One region of the Pseudomonas sp. LF020 genome, then DNA from elsewhere that is predicted to be linked to it. Evidence: predicted binding sites of a transcription regulator. Region 1 holds the regulator's gene; the other holds the start of a gene.
The links. Region 1 encodes sigma-54, which starts transcription at its own class of promoters, with help from an activator protein. Its sites were predicted from a motif close to ANTGGCATNNANNTTGCTNT; they were not measured.
Positions count from the first base shown of each region.

Region 2: ACU680_RS19285 (flagellar basal body rod protein FlgF) is a predicted target of sigma-54. The motif match lies at 2,611-2,630, and genes of this name have one in related genera.

Region 1 covers NZ_JBRFIX010000003.1:435,711-442,932, forward strand. The annotation lists gene ACU680_RS09730 (KdsC family phosphatase) at 1-269, shown strand, start outside; gene lptC (LPS export ABC transporter periplasmic protein LptC) at 278-850, shown strand; gene lptA (lipopolysaccharide transport periplasmic protein LptA) at 837-1,382, shown strand; gene lptB (LPS export ABC transporter ATP-binding protein) at 1,382-2,107, shown strand; gene ACU680_RS09750 (RNA polymerase factor sigma-54) at 2,295-3,788, shown strand; gene hpf (ribosome hibernation-promoting factor, HPF/YfiA family) at 3,862-4,170, shown strand; gene ptsN (PTS IIA-like nitrogen regulatory protein PtsN) at 4,182-4,646, shown strand; gene rapZ (RNase adapter RapZ) at 4,649-5,506, shown strand; gene ACU680_RS09770 (HPr family phosphocarrier protein) at 5,522-5,797, shown strand; gene ACU680_RS09775 (ZIP family metal transporter) at 5,899-6,792, opposite strand; gene ACU680_RS09780 (superoxide dismutase) at 6,823-7,222, opposite strand, start outside.
Region 2 covers NZ_JBRFIX010000008.1:82,547-89,768, reverse strand. The annotation lists gene phhA (phenylalanine 4-monooxygenase) at 1-380, opposite strand, end outside; gene ACU680_RS19290 (sigma-54-dependent transcriptional regulator) at 771-2,333, shown strand; gene ACU680_RS19285 (flagellar basal body rod protein FlgF) at 2,685-3,425, shown strand; gene flgG (flagellar basal-body rod protein FlgG) at 3,471-4,256, shown strand; gene flgH (flagellar basal body L-ring protein FlgH) at 4,308-5,003, shown strand; gene ACU680_RS19270 (flagellar basal body P-ring protein FlgI) at 5,031-6,119, shown strand; gene flgJ (flagellar assembly peptidoglycan hydrolase FlgJ) at 6,131-7,222, shown strand, end outside.

The DNA.
Region 1 (7,222 bases):
AAGACAAATTGGTGGTTCTGGACGGTCTACTGGCGCAACTGGGCCTAAGCTATGAACAGGTCGCCTACCTCGGTGACGACTTGCCTGACCTGCCGGTGATCCGCCGCGTAGGTCTGGGCATGGCCGTCGCCAATGCCGCCGATTTCGTGCGCGAACACGCCCATGGCGTCACTCGGGCCCGCGGTGGCGAAGGTGCCGCCCGTGAATTCTGCGAATTGATCCTGCGCGCCCAGGGCCGCCTCGATGCGGCCAACGCCGCGTACCTGTGAGCCAGACCATGTTTAGCAAAAAATTTCGCAACTTCCTGCTGTTCGGCTGTATCGCTGCCATGTTTGCGGCGGTCGGCTACTGGAACATCAGTCCGGAACGGTTCCTCGACAAACCTGCGGTCAAGGTCGAAGACACTGCAATCGACTGGTACGCCACCAATACGCATACCCTGCAATACCTGCCGGACGGCAAAGTGCAGTATGAAATGACTTCGGACAAGGCCGAACACCTGAAGGCCACGGACGTGACACTGGTCACCAAACCTGACCTCAACATGTATCGCGGCACCGAGTTTCCATGGCACGTGACCAGCGAGCGCGGCGAAGTGAATCCGGACGGAACGCAGGTAGAATTGATCGACTCGGTACGCATCAAGCGCACCGATGAAAAGAACCGCGACACCCTGATCACCAGCACACGCATGACGGTGTTCCCTCAGCAGCAATATGCGCAGACCGAGCAACCCGTTAGAATCGACGGCGCTGGCGGTGTATCGACTGGCGTGGGAATGAAGGCGTATTTGAAGGACAGCAGGATACACCTGCAATCGAACGTAAGAGGACAGTATGAGGCTCGTTAAAACCCTCCCTATTTTGCTCAGTCTGGGCGCAGCACTGGGAAGCGTGAGCGCCTGGGCTCTGCCGAACGATCAGCAGCAACCTATCCGCATTCAGGCCGACGACGCCCAACTGGACGACAAGAATGGCATCGCCACCTATAAAGGTGACGTGATCATCACCCAGGGTTCGATGATCGTTAAGGGCAATACGGTGACCATCACCCGTACCCCGACCGGTGATATCGACGTGGTGACCTCGGTGGGCAACCTTGCCTACTTCGAGCAGTTGCAGACTCAGGGCGACAAAAAGCCGGTACAAGGCTGGGGCGTGACGATCCAGTACCACGCCGCGCAAAACCGCGTCGTGCTGATCGACAAGGCCAAGGTTGTCGACAAGGACAACAACACCACTCAGGGCGAGAAAATCGTCTATGACACAGTGAAGAAGCTGGCCAGTGCCGGTCGCGCTACCGGTAGCAAAGTCACCGAAGCGCGTCCGCGCATCGACATGGTGATCCAGCCGAAGAAGAAAACCGACGAGAAGACCCAGTAATGGCAACTCTGAAAGCCCAACACCTGGCCAAGGCCTATAAAAGCCGCCAGGTTGTGCGCGACGTCAGCCTGTCGATCGACAGTGGCCAGATCGTTGGCCTGCTCGGCCCGAACGGCGCCGGCAAGACCACCTGCTTCTACATGATCGTCGGCCTGGTGCAGGCCGATCAGGGTCGCGTGCTGATCGATGATCTGGACGTCAGCCATCAGCCGATGCACGGTCGTGCCAAGGCCGGTATCGGCTATCTGCCGCAAGAAGCATCGATCTTCCGCAAACTGTCGGTGGCCGATAACATCATGGCCATCCTCGAAACCCGCACGGAACTCGACAAGGCCGGTCGTCGCAAGGAACTGGAAAGCCTGCTGCAGGAGTTCCACATCAGCCACATCCGCGACAACCTCGGCATGAGCCTGTCCGGTGGTGAACGCCGCCGGGTGGAAATCGCCCGCGCCCTGGCGACCGCACCGAAATTCATCCTGCTCGACGAACCGTTCGCCGGTGTCGACCCGATTTCGGTTGGCGACATCAAGCAGATCATCCACCACCTCAAGGCCAAGGGCATCGGTGTACTGATCACCGACCACAACGTGCGTGAGACCCTGGATATCTGCGAAACCGCCTACATCGTCAACGACGGTCAACTGATCGCCGAAGGCGATGCGGCGACCATCCTTGCCAACGATCTGGTGAAGGAAGTGTACCTGGGCCACGAGTTCCGCCTCTAAGCGAATAGTGCCCGGTGAGCCGCCCGGGCGCTGTATCGATTCAAGCAGGATTTAATACGCTTTAATTGTTACAGCGCTCTAGGCAAACACGACAGTTTCAGGCATATAATTTGCTTAAGTTTGGCGCTCCGGCGCCCTGTAGTGGATGGCGCATGCGCGCCGGCGAATAAGGTGTTAAGCCCCTGCCATGAAACCATCGCTAGTCTTGAGAATGGGCCAGCAGCTGACGATGACACCGCAGCTGCAACAGGCCATCCGCCTGCTCCAATTGTCGACCCTGGACCTGCAACAGGAAATCCAGGAGGCCCTGGAATCCAATCCGATGCTCGAACGCCAGGAAGAAGGCGACGACTTCGACAATACCGATCCTTTGGCCGACAACGTCGAACAAAAAACCAACACCGACATTCAGGAACCCTCCTATCAGGAAACCGCCCCGACGGTGGACAACCTGGAAGATGGCGAATGGAACGAGCGCATTCCTAACGAACTGCCCGTTGATACCGCCTGGGAAGACGTCTACCAGACCAGCGCCAGCAGTCTGCCCAGCAGCGATGACGACGAGTGGGACTTCACCACCCGCACCTCCGCCGGCGAAAGCCTGCAAAGCCATTTGCTGTGGCAATTGAACCTGGCGCCGATGTCCGACACCGACCGCCTGATCGCCGTGACCCTGATCGATTGCATCAACAATCAGGGCTACCTCGACGAAACCCTCGAAGAAATCCTCGACGCCTTTGATCCGGAGCTCGACATCGAGCTGGACGAGATCGAGGCCGTTCTGCACCGCATTCAACAGTTCGAACCCGCCGGCATCGGCGCGCGCAACCTCGGCGAATGCCTGTTGCTGCAACTGCGTCAGCTCCCGGCCAAGACCCCGTGGCTCAACGAAGCCAAACGTCTGGTCAGCGATTACATCGATCTGCTCGGCAGTCGTGACTACAGCCAGTTGATGCGGCGCATGAAGCTCAAGGAAGACGAGCTGCGTCAGGTCATCGAACTGGTGCAAAGCCTCAATCCACGCCCGGGCTCACAGATCGAATCGACCGAAGCCGAGTACGTGGTGCCCGACGTCATTGTGCGCAAGGACAACGAGCGCTGGCTGGTCGAATTGAATCAGGAGTCGGTGCCCCGTTTGCGGGTCAACGCGCAGTACGCCGGTTTCGTCCGTCGCGCCGACACCAGCGCCGACAACACCTTCATGCGCAACCAGTTGCAAGAAGCACGCTGGTTCATCAAGAGCCTGCAGAGCCGCAACGAAACCCTGATGAAAGTGGCCACCCAGATCGTCGAGCATCAGCGCGGTTTCCTGGAGTACGGCGACGAAGCCATGAAGCCGTTGGTCCTGCACGACATCGCCGAAGCGGTAGGCATGCACGAATCGACGATTTCCCGGGTCACCACACAGAAATTCATGCATACCCCACGGGGCATTTATGAACTGAAATACTTTTTCTCCAGCCATGTAAGCACCTCCGAAGGCGGTGAATGCTCGTCCACGGCGATCCGCGCGATCATCAAAAAACTGGTTGCAGCGGAAAATCAGAAAAAGCCGTTGAGTGACAGCAAGATCGCTGGTTTACTGGAGGCACAAGGCATTCAGGTGGCTCGCCGCACCGTCGCCAAGTACCGTGAATCCCTAGGGATCGCGCCTTCGAGCGAACGCAAGCGGTTGATGTAAGCCACGTTACAGCGTTCCAGTGGCAGGCTGTTCGGCCTGCCGCTTTATGCACTGGCAACGAAGGAGAAGCTGTATGCAAGTCAACATCAGTGGACACCAACTGGAAGTTACCCAACCTCTCCGTGAATACGTTGAGCAGAAGCTCAAGAGGCTTGAGGGACATTTCGACAAGATCACCAACGTGCAAGTCACGATGTGCGTCGAAAAGCTGAAGCAGAAAATCGAAGCCACGCTGCATATTCCCGGCAATGAGGTCGTCGCAAACGCGGAACATACCGACATGTACGCAGCGATCGACGCGCTGACCGACAAGCTTGATAAACAACTCAAAAAGCATAAGGAAAAGACCCAGAGCCTGCTTCAGGGCGCTACCGGTCGATAACCCCCACCCCCATGATCCGACTTGAAAGTATCCTGACCCCCGGCCGTTCCCTGGTGAACGTGCCGGGCGGCAGTAAAAAGAAAGCCCTCGAACAGATTGCCAACCTGATCGCCCGCGAAGTGCCGGATCTGGAGATGCAAGATGTCTTCGAAGCGCTGATCGCCCGTGAGAAACTCGGTTCCACCGGTTTCGGCAACGGCATCGCCATCCCCCACTGTCGTCTCAAAGGCTGCGAAGCGCCTATCAGCGCGTTGATGCACCTTGAAGCGCCCATCGATTTCGATGCAATCGACGGCGCACCGGTTGACCTGCTGTTTGTCTTGCTGGTCCCGGAAGCGGCCACCGATGCTCATCTGGAATTACTGCGCCAGATCGCCAGCATGCTCGACCGCAAGGAAGTGCGCGAAAAACTGCGTAGCGCACCGAGCAATGAAGCCTTGTATCAGGTCGTCCTGAGCGAGCAGAACGGTCACTAATCATGCGTTTGATCATCGTCAGCGGCCGCTCCGGCTCGGGTAAAAGTACCGCCCTGAATGTTCTTGAGGACAACGGCTACTACTGCATCGACAACCTGCCGGCCGGTCTGCTGCCGGAACTCGCCGAACGCGCCCTGATTCATACCGAGCTGGCTCAGCCGTTGGTGGCTGTGTCGATCGATGCGCGAAACCTGCCGAGTCATTTGTCACGCTTCCCCGAGTTGCTCGAAGAAGTCCGCGCCCGACACATCCAGTGTGATGTGCTGTATCTGGATGCCGACGAAGAAACCTTGCTCAAACGCTTCTCGGAAACCCGCCGTCGCCACCCGCTGAGCACCGCCAACCGCTCACTGGCCGAAGCGATCGAAGATGAAACCGCCCTGCTCGGCCCGATTGCCGACCTGGCCGATCTCAAGGTCAACACCACCAATCTGAATCTGTACCAGTTGCGCGATACCATCAAACTGCGCCTGCTGAACCAGCCGGAGCCGGGGACGGCATTTCTGGTTGAATCGTTCGGTTTCAAGCGCGGCATGCCGGTGGACGCGGATCTGGTGTTCGACGTGCGCTGCCTGCCCAATCCGTACTGGAAGCCTGAATTGCGCGCACAATCCGGACTCGACGCACCGGTCGCCGAGTATCTGGCGACGCAGCCGGAGGTCGAAGAGATGTTCCAGGACATCTACGGCTACCTGAATAAATGGTTGCCGCGCTTTGCGGCGAGCAATCGCGCCTATGTCACCATTGCCATTGGCTGCACTGGCGGACATCACCGCTCCGTTTACCTGACCGAACGCCTGGGTCAGGCCCTGCAGAAAACCCTGAAGAACGTCCAGGTTCGCCACCGCGACCTCACTTAAAGGATTCACACCGCGATGCCTGCTCTGGAAATCGAAATCATCAATAAACTGGGCCTGCATGCCCGAGCGTCGGCCAAGTTCGTCGGGGTGGCGGGGCAGTTCCCGGATTGCACGATCAGAGTGGGTCGCACACCGGAAACCACGGTGGATGGCAAAAGCATCATGGCGATGATGATGCTGGCCGCCGGTAAAGGCACCAAAATATATTTGAGTACTGAAGGACATCAGGAACAGGAAGCGCTGGATGCGCTGGTGGCGTTGATCAACAACTACTTCGATGAGGGTGGTTGATCGTTAAAAGATCAAAAGATCAAAAGATCGCAGCCTGCGGCAGCTCCTACATTGGAATGCGTTCACTGTAGGAGCTGCCGCAGGCTGCGATCTTTTGATATTCAACCCAACGCCGTATCCATCACCATCATCAGACAAAACCCGATCAGCAAGCCTAGGCTGGCCAGCTTGTCATGACCATTGCGCCGCGACTCGGGAATGACCTCATGAGTCACCACCAGCAACATCGCCCCCGCCGCCAGCGCCAGCCCCAACGGCAATAACAGCTCCGCCAGACTGACCAGCCAAGCACAGAGCAGCGCAAACACCGGTTCGACCAGTCCTGACGCCGCACCGATCAAGAATGCCTTGACCCGCGACATTCCTGCCCCCGCCAGTACCAGCGCAATCACCAATCCCTCCGGCACATCCTGCAAGGCGATGCCCATCGCCAGACTGTCGGCATCCGGCATGCCGCCGCCAGCAGACACCCCCACCGCCATGCCTTCCGGAATGTTGTGGGCAATGATGGCGAAGACGAACAGCCAGATCCGCGGCGGAATCACCGGGTGCTCGGGGGTACCGACGAGCATTTCCGGTGAGGCGCCGGACAGTTTCAGATCCACCAGATACAGAGCGAATGCACCGAGCATGATGCCGAAGCAGATCAGACCGCTGGCGGCCCAGGGTGTCAGGCCCAGACTTTCGGCCGCGGCAATGCCCGGCACGATCAGCGAAAAAGCGGTCGCCGCCAGCATCACGCCGGCGCCGAAACCCAGCAGCGTATCGCTGAGCCTCTGCGGCATGCGCCGGATCACCAGCACCGGCACCGCACCGAGGGCCGTGCCGAGGGCGCAGATCGCGCCGCCCTGCAAGGCCCGCGACAGTTTCGGCTGCAGATCCAGCCATTCCAGCCCATGCGCCGCGAGCAAGGTGATGCCCGCCAGCAGCAACAGCGACCCGACCGCGTAACGAAACATGCGCCCACCGCCAATCGCCAGTGTTTCAGTGCCCATAGTCAGCCTTGGATTGTTTTTATAGATGACTTAAACCAGTGCCGCCTGATAGCGCGCGGCAACTTCAGGCCAATTGATCACGTTGTAGAACGCGTTGATGTATTCCGGACGACGGTTCTGGTAACGCAAGTAGTAGGCGTGTTCCCAGACGTCCAGACCCAGAATCGGCGTGTTGCCGTTCATCAACGGGCTGTCCTGATTACCGCTGCTTTCCACGATAAGTTTTTTCTCCGGAGTCACGCTGAGCCAGGCCCAGCCACTGCCGAAACGGGTCAACGCGGCTTTGGTGAAGGCTTCCTTGAAACTGTCGAGACCGCCCAGTTGCTCCTCGATCGCCTTGGCCAGCGCGCCGTTCGGCTTGCCACCACCGTTGGGCACCATGACTTCCCAGAACAACGAATGGTTGGCGTGGCCGCCACCCTGGTTGATC
Region 2 (7,222 bases), on a different contig from region 1:
CAGTGGCCGAAGATCTCGTGAAAAATGTCCGGCTCTTGCAGGTAATCCAGTTCTTCGCGGGTACGAATGAACGTGGCCACCGGAAACTGTTTGCTGGCGAGCAATTCGAAGAAGGTCTGGAAGGGGATCAGTGCCGGGACGCGGGCAACCTGCCAACCGGTGGTCTCACCGAGCACCTTGTTGATCTCGCCCAGCTGCGGAATGCGGTCGTGGGGCAGGCCGAGTTTTTCGATACCGTCCAGGTATTCCTGGCACGCGCGACCCTCGATCACTTTCAACTGGCGGGTGATCAGCGTGTTCCACACCGCGTGTTCTTCGGCGGGGTAGTCGATAAAACCTTGCGCATCGGGCTCGCGGGCCACGTATTGCGTCTGCTTCATACTGCTCTCCTGCTAGGGGAATTCGTTCTTGTTATGTCCAGCGATGGATTCAGAATTACCTGAGAGCGGGGTGGGATGCAGCAGGTTGAATGTGCTTCTTGTAGGAAAAGCCGCTGGATTTCGTAAAAAAATCGTTACGCTTTGGCGCGTATCTCGCGTTTGCGGTGATTTTCAGGTTTGAAAGCGGCAGTGGCTGTCACATAATCTTGACAACAATCTGCGCGCCTCGACAGAAAAATGGGTTCCGGGCGCACCGCAATACCCTGTGGGAGCGAGCTTGCTCGCGAAAGCGTTAGGTCTGACACATCAATGTTGGATGTGCTGACGCCTTCGCGAGCAAGCTCGCTCCCACAGGAGTTGTGTTCAATCCCAATTTTTCGGGTCATTCATATGCGTATCAAAGTCCACTGCCAAAACCGCATCGGCATCCTGCGCGACATCCTCAACTTGTTGGTGGAGTACGGGATCAACGTGGCGCGCGGCGAGGTCGGTGGTGAGCACGGCAATGCGATCTACCTGCACTGCCCGAACCTCATCAACATCCAGTTCCAGGCGCTGCGGCCCAAATTCGAGGCGATTGCCGGGGTGTTTGGCGTCAAGCGCGTCGGGCTGATGCCCAGCGAGCGTCGGCACATGGAGCTGAACGCGTTGCTCGGCGCGCTGGAATTCCCGGTGCTGTCGATCGACATGGGCGGCTCGATCGTTGCTGCCAACCGCGCGGCGGCGCAGTTGCTCGGAGTGCGCGTGGATGAAGTGCCGGGGATTCCGCTGTCGCGCTATGCCGAGGATTTCGACCTGCCGGAACTGGTGCGCGCCAACAAATCGCGAATCAACGGCATGCGCGTCAAGGTCAAGGGCGACATCTTTCTCGCCGACATCGCGCCGCTGCAATCGGAACATGACGACAGTGAGGCCATGGCCGGTGCGGTACTGACCTTGCACCGCGCCGATCGCGTCGGCGAGCGCATCTATAACGTGCGTAAACAGGAGCTGCGCGGCTTCGACAGTATTTTCCAGAGTTCGAAGGTAATGGCCGCTGTCGTGCGTGAAGCGCGGCGCATGGCGCCGCTGGATGCGCCGCTATTGATCGAAGGCGAAACCGGCACCGGCAAAGAATTGCTCGCCCGCGCCTGTCACCTCGCCAGTCCGCGCGGGCAGTCGCCGCTGATGGCGCTTAACTGCGCAGGACTTCCGGAGTCGATGGCCGAGACCGAACTGTTCGGCTACGGCCCCGGCGCGTTCGAAGGGGCGCGCGCCGAAGGCAAGCTTGGCCTGCTGGAGCTGACGGCAGGCGGCACCCTGTTCCTCGATGGCGTCGGCGAAATGAGCCCGCGCTTGCAGGTGAAGCTGCTGCGCTTTCTGCAGGACGGCTGCTTCCGCCGGGTCGGCAGTGATGAAGAGGTGTATCTGGATGTGCGGGTGATCTGCGCGACCCAGGTCGACCTGTCCGAATTGTGCGCGCGCGGCGAGTTTCGTCAGGATCTGTATCACCGCTTGAACGTGCTGTCGCTGCACATCCCGCCGCTGCGCGAATGCCTCGACGGTTTGACTCCGCTGGTGGAGCACTTCCTCGATCAGGCCAGCCGACAGATCGGCTGCTCGCTGCCGAAACTGGCGCCGGCGGCGATGGATCGCCTCAGTCATTATCACTGGCCGGGCAACGTGCGGCAGCTGGAGAACGTGCTGTTCCAGGCGGTTTCGCTGTGCGAGGGTGGCACGGTCAAGGTCGAACACATCCGCCTGCCGGACTACGGCGTGCGTCAGCCGCTTGGCGATTTCTCGCTGGAGGGTGGGCTGGACGAGATCGTCGGGCGCTTTGAAAAAGCGGTGCTGGAGCACTTGTATTCCGAGCACCCGAGCAGTCGGCAACTGGGGAAGCGGTTGGGGGTTTCGCACACCACCATTGCCAACAAGCTGCGTGAATACGAAGTCGGTAAAGATTCTGCCGAGTAACCATTGTGGCGAGGGAGCTTGCTCCCGCTCGGCTGCGCAGCAGTCGTAAACCGGATCAATGCGGTTTGTCTGATACACCGTATTGAATGGGTTTGGGGTTGCTACGCAACCCAGCGGAAGCAAGCTCCCTCGCCACAGGTTCTTTTTCCATCTGCAAAAATCGGGATTGCCGCCTAGCGGCATAACACCGCCGGTTTTTCGACTTCGATACATTTCCAGTTCCCCCGCAAAACCCCGCAAGTCCTTTGTTTACCGGGCCGCAAGCCGCCAGAAAAAAGTTGGTCTGCAAATTGCTTATGGCTCAGCAGTACAGCGGTGGGCGGCAAACGTCCGGCATGCAGAGGAAAGAGTGTGGACAAGTACCTTTATGTGGCAATGACCGGCGCCAGTCAGAACGCACTGGCGCAAAAGGCCCATGCCAACAACCTGGCGAACATCTCCACCAATGGTTTTCAGCGCGACCTGGAGCAGGCGCGTTCGATGCCGGTGTTCGGTGACAGCTTTCCGGCGCGTGCGTTTGCCATGAGCGAACGGCCCGCCACCGACTTCACCGCCGGTTCGCTGGTGCAGACCGGCCGTGACCTCGACGTGGCCGTGACCGGCAACGGTTTTATTGCCGTGCAGAACCCCAACGGTGGTGAAAGCTACGTGCGCACCGGCAGCCTGAATATCGACGCCCTCGGCGTATTGCGCGCCGGCAACGGCATGCCGGTATTGGGCAATGGCGGTCCGATCGCCGTGCCGCCGGAGCAGCAGGTCGAAGTCGGTGAAGACGGCACCATCAGTATTCGTGCGATGGGCGAAGGCCCGCGCGTCATGGCGGAAGTCGACCGGATCAAGCTGGTCAACCCGGACATCAAGAACCTCAACAAAGGCCTCGATGGCTCGATCTACACCAAGGACGGCCAGCCGGCGCCGGCCGATGCCAACGTCAAACTGGTGTCGGGTTTCCTTGAGTCGAGCAACGTCAATGCCGTGGAAGAAATGACCTCGGTGCTGGCTCTGGCCAAGCAGTTCGAGTTGCACGTCAAGATGATGAACACCGCCAAAGACGACGACCAGGCCATGGCTCGGGTCTTGCAGATCAGCTAATTATCAGAACGTCGCGCCGTAAAACAGGCGCACGAGGAGAATCGAATGCTTCCGGCTCTATGGGTTGCCAAAACCGGTCTGTCCGCCCAGGACACCAACCTGACCACCATTTCCAACAACCTGGCGAACGTCTCGACCACGGGTTTCAAACGTGACCGTGCCGAGTTCCAGGACCTGCTGTACCAGATCAAGCGTCAGCCAGGCGCCCAGTCGACCCAGGACAGCGAACTGCCGTCGGGTCTGCAACTGGGTACCGGTGTGCGCATCGTCGGCACCCAGAAAAACTTCACCGCCGGCAGCCTGCAAACCACCGAGCAGCCGCTGGACATGGCCATCGACGGTCGCGGTTTCTTCCAGATCCTGCAGCCGGACGGCACCACGTCCTACACCCGTGACGGCACCTTCCACCTCGACTCCAATGGCCAGATCGTCAACGCCAGCGGTTTCGCCCTGGAGCCGGCCATCGTCATCCCGAACAACGCGCAGAGCTTCACCGTCGGCACCGACGGCACCGTGTCGATCACGGTGCCAGGCAACCCGGCCGCTCAGGTGATCGGCAACCTGCAAACCGCCGACTTCATCAACCCGGCCGGTCTGCAGGCAGTGGGCAACAACCTGTTCCTGGAAACCGCTGCTTCCGGCGCGCCGCAAATCGGCACCCCGGGCCTGAACGGTTTTGGTACCACGCTGCAGAACACCCTGGAAGGTTCCAACGTCAGCACCGTTGAAGAGATGGTCAACATGATCACCACTCAGCGCGCCTACGAGATGAACTCCAAGGTGATCTCCACCGCCGACCAGATGCTCTCGTTCGTAACGCAGAATCTGTAATCAAGTCTATGGGGCGGCCTGAGGCCGCCAGCAACACCGTGAGGTAGGGTCATGAAACGCTTCGTATCTGTTCTGGCATTGGGTGGGGTCGTCTCGCTCGCGGGCTGCGTCGCACCGACGCCCAAGCCCAATGACCCTTACTACGCTCCGGTGTTGCCGCGCACGCCATTGCCGGCGGCGGCCAACAACGGCTCGATCTATCAGGCCGGTTTCGAACAGAACCTGTACAGCGACCGCAAGGCGTTCCGGGTCGGTGACATCATCACCATCACCCTCAACGAGAAGACTCAGGCGAGCAAGAACGCCAACTCCCAGGTGGCCAAGAACAGCAAGACCGGCATCGGCCTGACTTCGCTGTTCGGCGGCAGTGGCACCACCAACAACCCGTTGGGTGGCAATGACCTGAGCCTGGACGTCGGCTACAGCGGCGACCGTGCGACCAAGGGCGACAGCAAGGCGGCGCAGGGCAACACCCTGACCGGTTCGATCACCGTGACCGTGGCCGATGTGCTGCCCAACGGCATCATCGCCGTGCGCGGTGAGAAGTGGATGACCCTCAATACCGGCGACGAGCTGGTGCGGATCGCAGGTCTGGTGCGTGCCGATGACATCGCCACCGACAACACCGTGTCGTCGACCCGCGTCGCCGATGCGCGCATCACCTACTCGGGCACCGGTTCGTTTGCCGATGCGAGTCAGCCAGGCTGGTTCGACCGTTTCTTCCTCAGCCCGCTGTTCCCTTTCTAGGTGGCTACGTTGAATCTGAAAAGCTTCATGCTGGCGGCGGCCATGATGTCCGCAGCCTTTGGTGCCCACGCCGAGCGGCTGAAAGATATCGCCAGCATTTCCGGCGTGCGTTCCAACCAGTTGATCGGTTACGGCCTGGTGGTCGGGCTTAACGGCACCGGCGACCAGACGACGCAAACCCCGTTTACCCTGCAGACCTTCAACAACATGCTCTCGCAGTTCGGCATCAAGGTGCCGCCAGGGTCGGGCAACGTGCAGTTGAAAAACGTCGCGGCGGTGTCGGTGAGTGCCGATCTGCCGGCGTTCGCCAAACCGGGGCAGCAGGTCGACATCACCGTGTCTTCGATCGGTAACTCCAAGAGCCTGCGCGGCGGCACCCTGTTGCTGACCCCGCTCAAGGGTATCGACGGCAACGTCTACGCCATCGCTCAGGGCAACCTGGTGGTCGGTGGTTTCGATGCCGAAGGTCGTGATGGTTCGAAGATCACCGTCAACGTTCCGTCGGCCGGTCGTATTCCGGGTGGTGCGTCGGTCGAGCGTTCGGTGCCGAGCGGTTTCAACCAGGGCAACAGCCTGACGCTGAACCTCAACCGTTCCGACTTCACCACTGCCAAGCGCATCGTCGACAAGATCAACGACATGCTCGGCCCTGGCGTGGCGCAAGCCATCGACGGTGGCTCGATCCGGGTGACGGCGCCGCTGGATCCGAGCCAGCGCGTCGACTATCTGTCGATCCTCGAAAACCTTGAAGTCGACCCGGGTCAGGCGGTGGCGAAAGTCATCATCAACTCGCGTACCGGCACCATCGTGATCGGCCAGAACGTGAAAGTTTCGCCGGCGGCCGTGACCCACGGCAGCCTGACCGTGACCATCACCGAAGACCCGATCGTCAGCCAGCCGGGCCCGTTGTCCAATGGGCAGACCGCCGTGGTGCCACGCTCGCGGGTCAATGCCCAGCAGGAAGCCAAGCCGATGTTCAAGTTCGGCCCGGGCACCACCCTCGACGAAATCGTGCGGGCGGTGAACCAGGTTGGCGCGGCACCGGGTGACCTGATGGCCATTCTCGAAGCACTGAAGCAGGCCGGCGCGTTGCAAGCCGACCTGATCGTGATCTGAGGACGGCGACCATGGATATGCGCAAAGGCAGTCTGGTGGGCACGGGCGATTCGGGGTCGTACTCCGACCTCAATCGTCTGAACCAGCTCAAGGTCGGCGACAAGAACAGCGACGCGAACATGCGCAAGGTGGCGCAGGAGTTCGAATCGCTGTTCCTCGGCGAAATGCTCAAGTCGATGCGTTCGGCCACCGAGGCGCTGGGTAAAGACAACCCGATGAACACCCCGGCGGCCAAGCAATATCAGGAAATGTACGACCAGCAACTGGCGGTGTCGCTGTCCCGCGAGGGCGGTGGTATCGGTCTGGCCGACGTGCTGATGAAGCAGATGTCGAGGAACAAGCCGCTGGCGCCGGGTGAGGCTGCAGCCGCGTCCGCCGCCAAGCAAGAGGCGGCGAAAGCCGCTGCGGTGCAGACCCCGATTGCTGCCGGCACCACCGCCACCAGCGGGCCGTTATCGCGGCTCAATGGCGAGCGTCCGTTGTGGGCCTCGCGTTCCGGGCGTGTCGCCAATACCGAAGCCTCGCACAGCAATGACATGGCGATGATCAACAAGCGTCGCCTGGCGCTGCCACCAAAGCTGGCCGATCGTTTGCTCGCCGGTCTGGTGCCGTCGGCCACGCCGGCCGCCGCCAATGCGTTGCCGCAACGCACCGCGACCACGGCCGCCACCGGCGCCGGCCCGCTGTACAACGGCGACTGGCTGAGCCGTGCCGAAGACGCCAAGGCGTCCGGCGGGCAGATGCAGATTTACGGCCGGGCAATGGCGCAGATTCCGCTGGCGCCGGCCAAGCGCGCCTTCAGCTCCGCCGACGAATTCGTCAACACCATGCTGCCGATGGCCAAAGAAGCCGCCGCGCGTATTGGCGTCGATCCGCGTTATCTGGTGGCGCAAGCCGCACTGGAAACCGGCTGGGGCAAATCGGTCATGCGCGCCCAGGATGGCAGCAGCAGTCACAACCTGTTCGGGATCAAGGCCAGCAGCAACTGGACCGGCGATTCGGCCCGGGCGATCACCAGCGAGTTCCGCAACGGGCAGATGGTCAAGGAGACGGCGCAGTTCCGTTCCTACGCCTCGTACAAGGACAGTTTCCACGATCTGGTG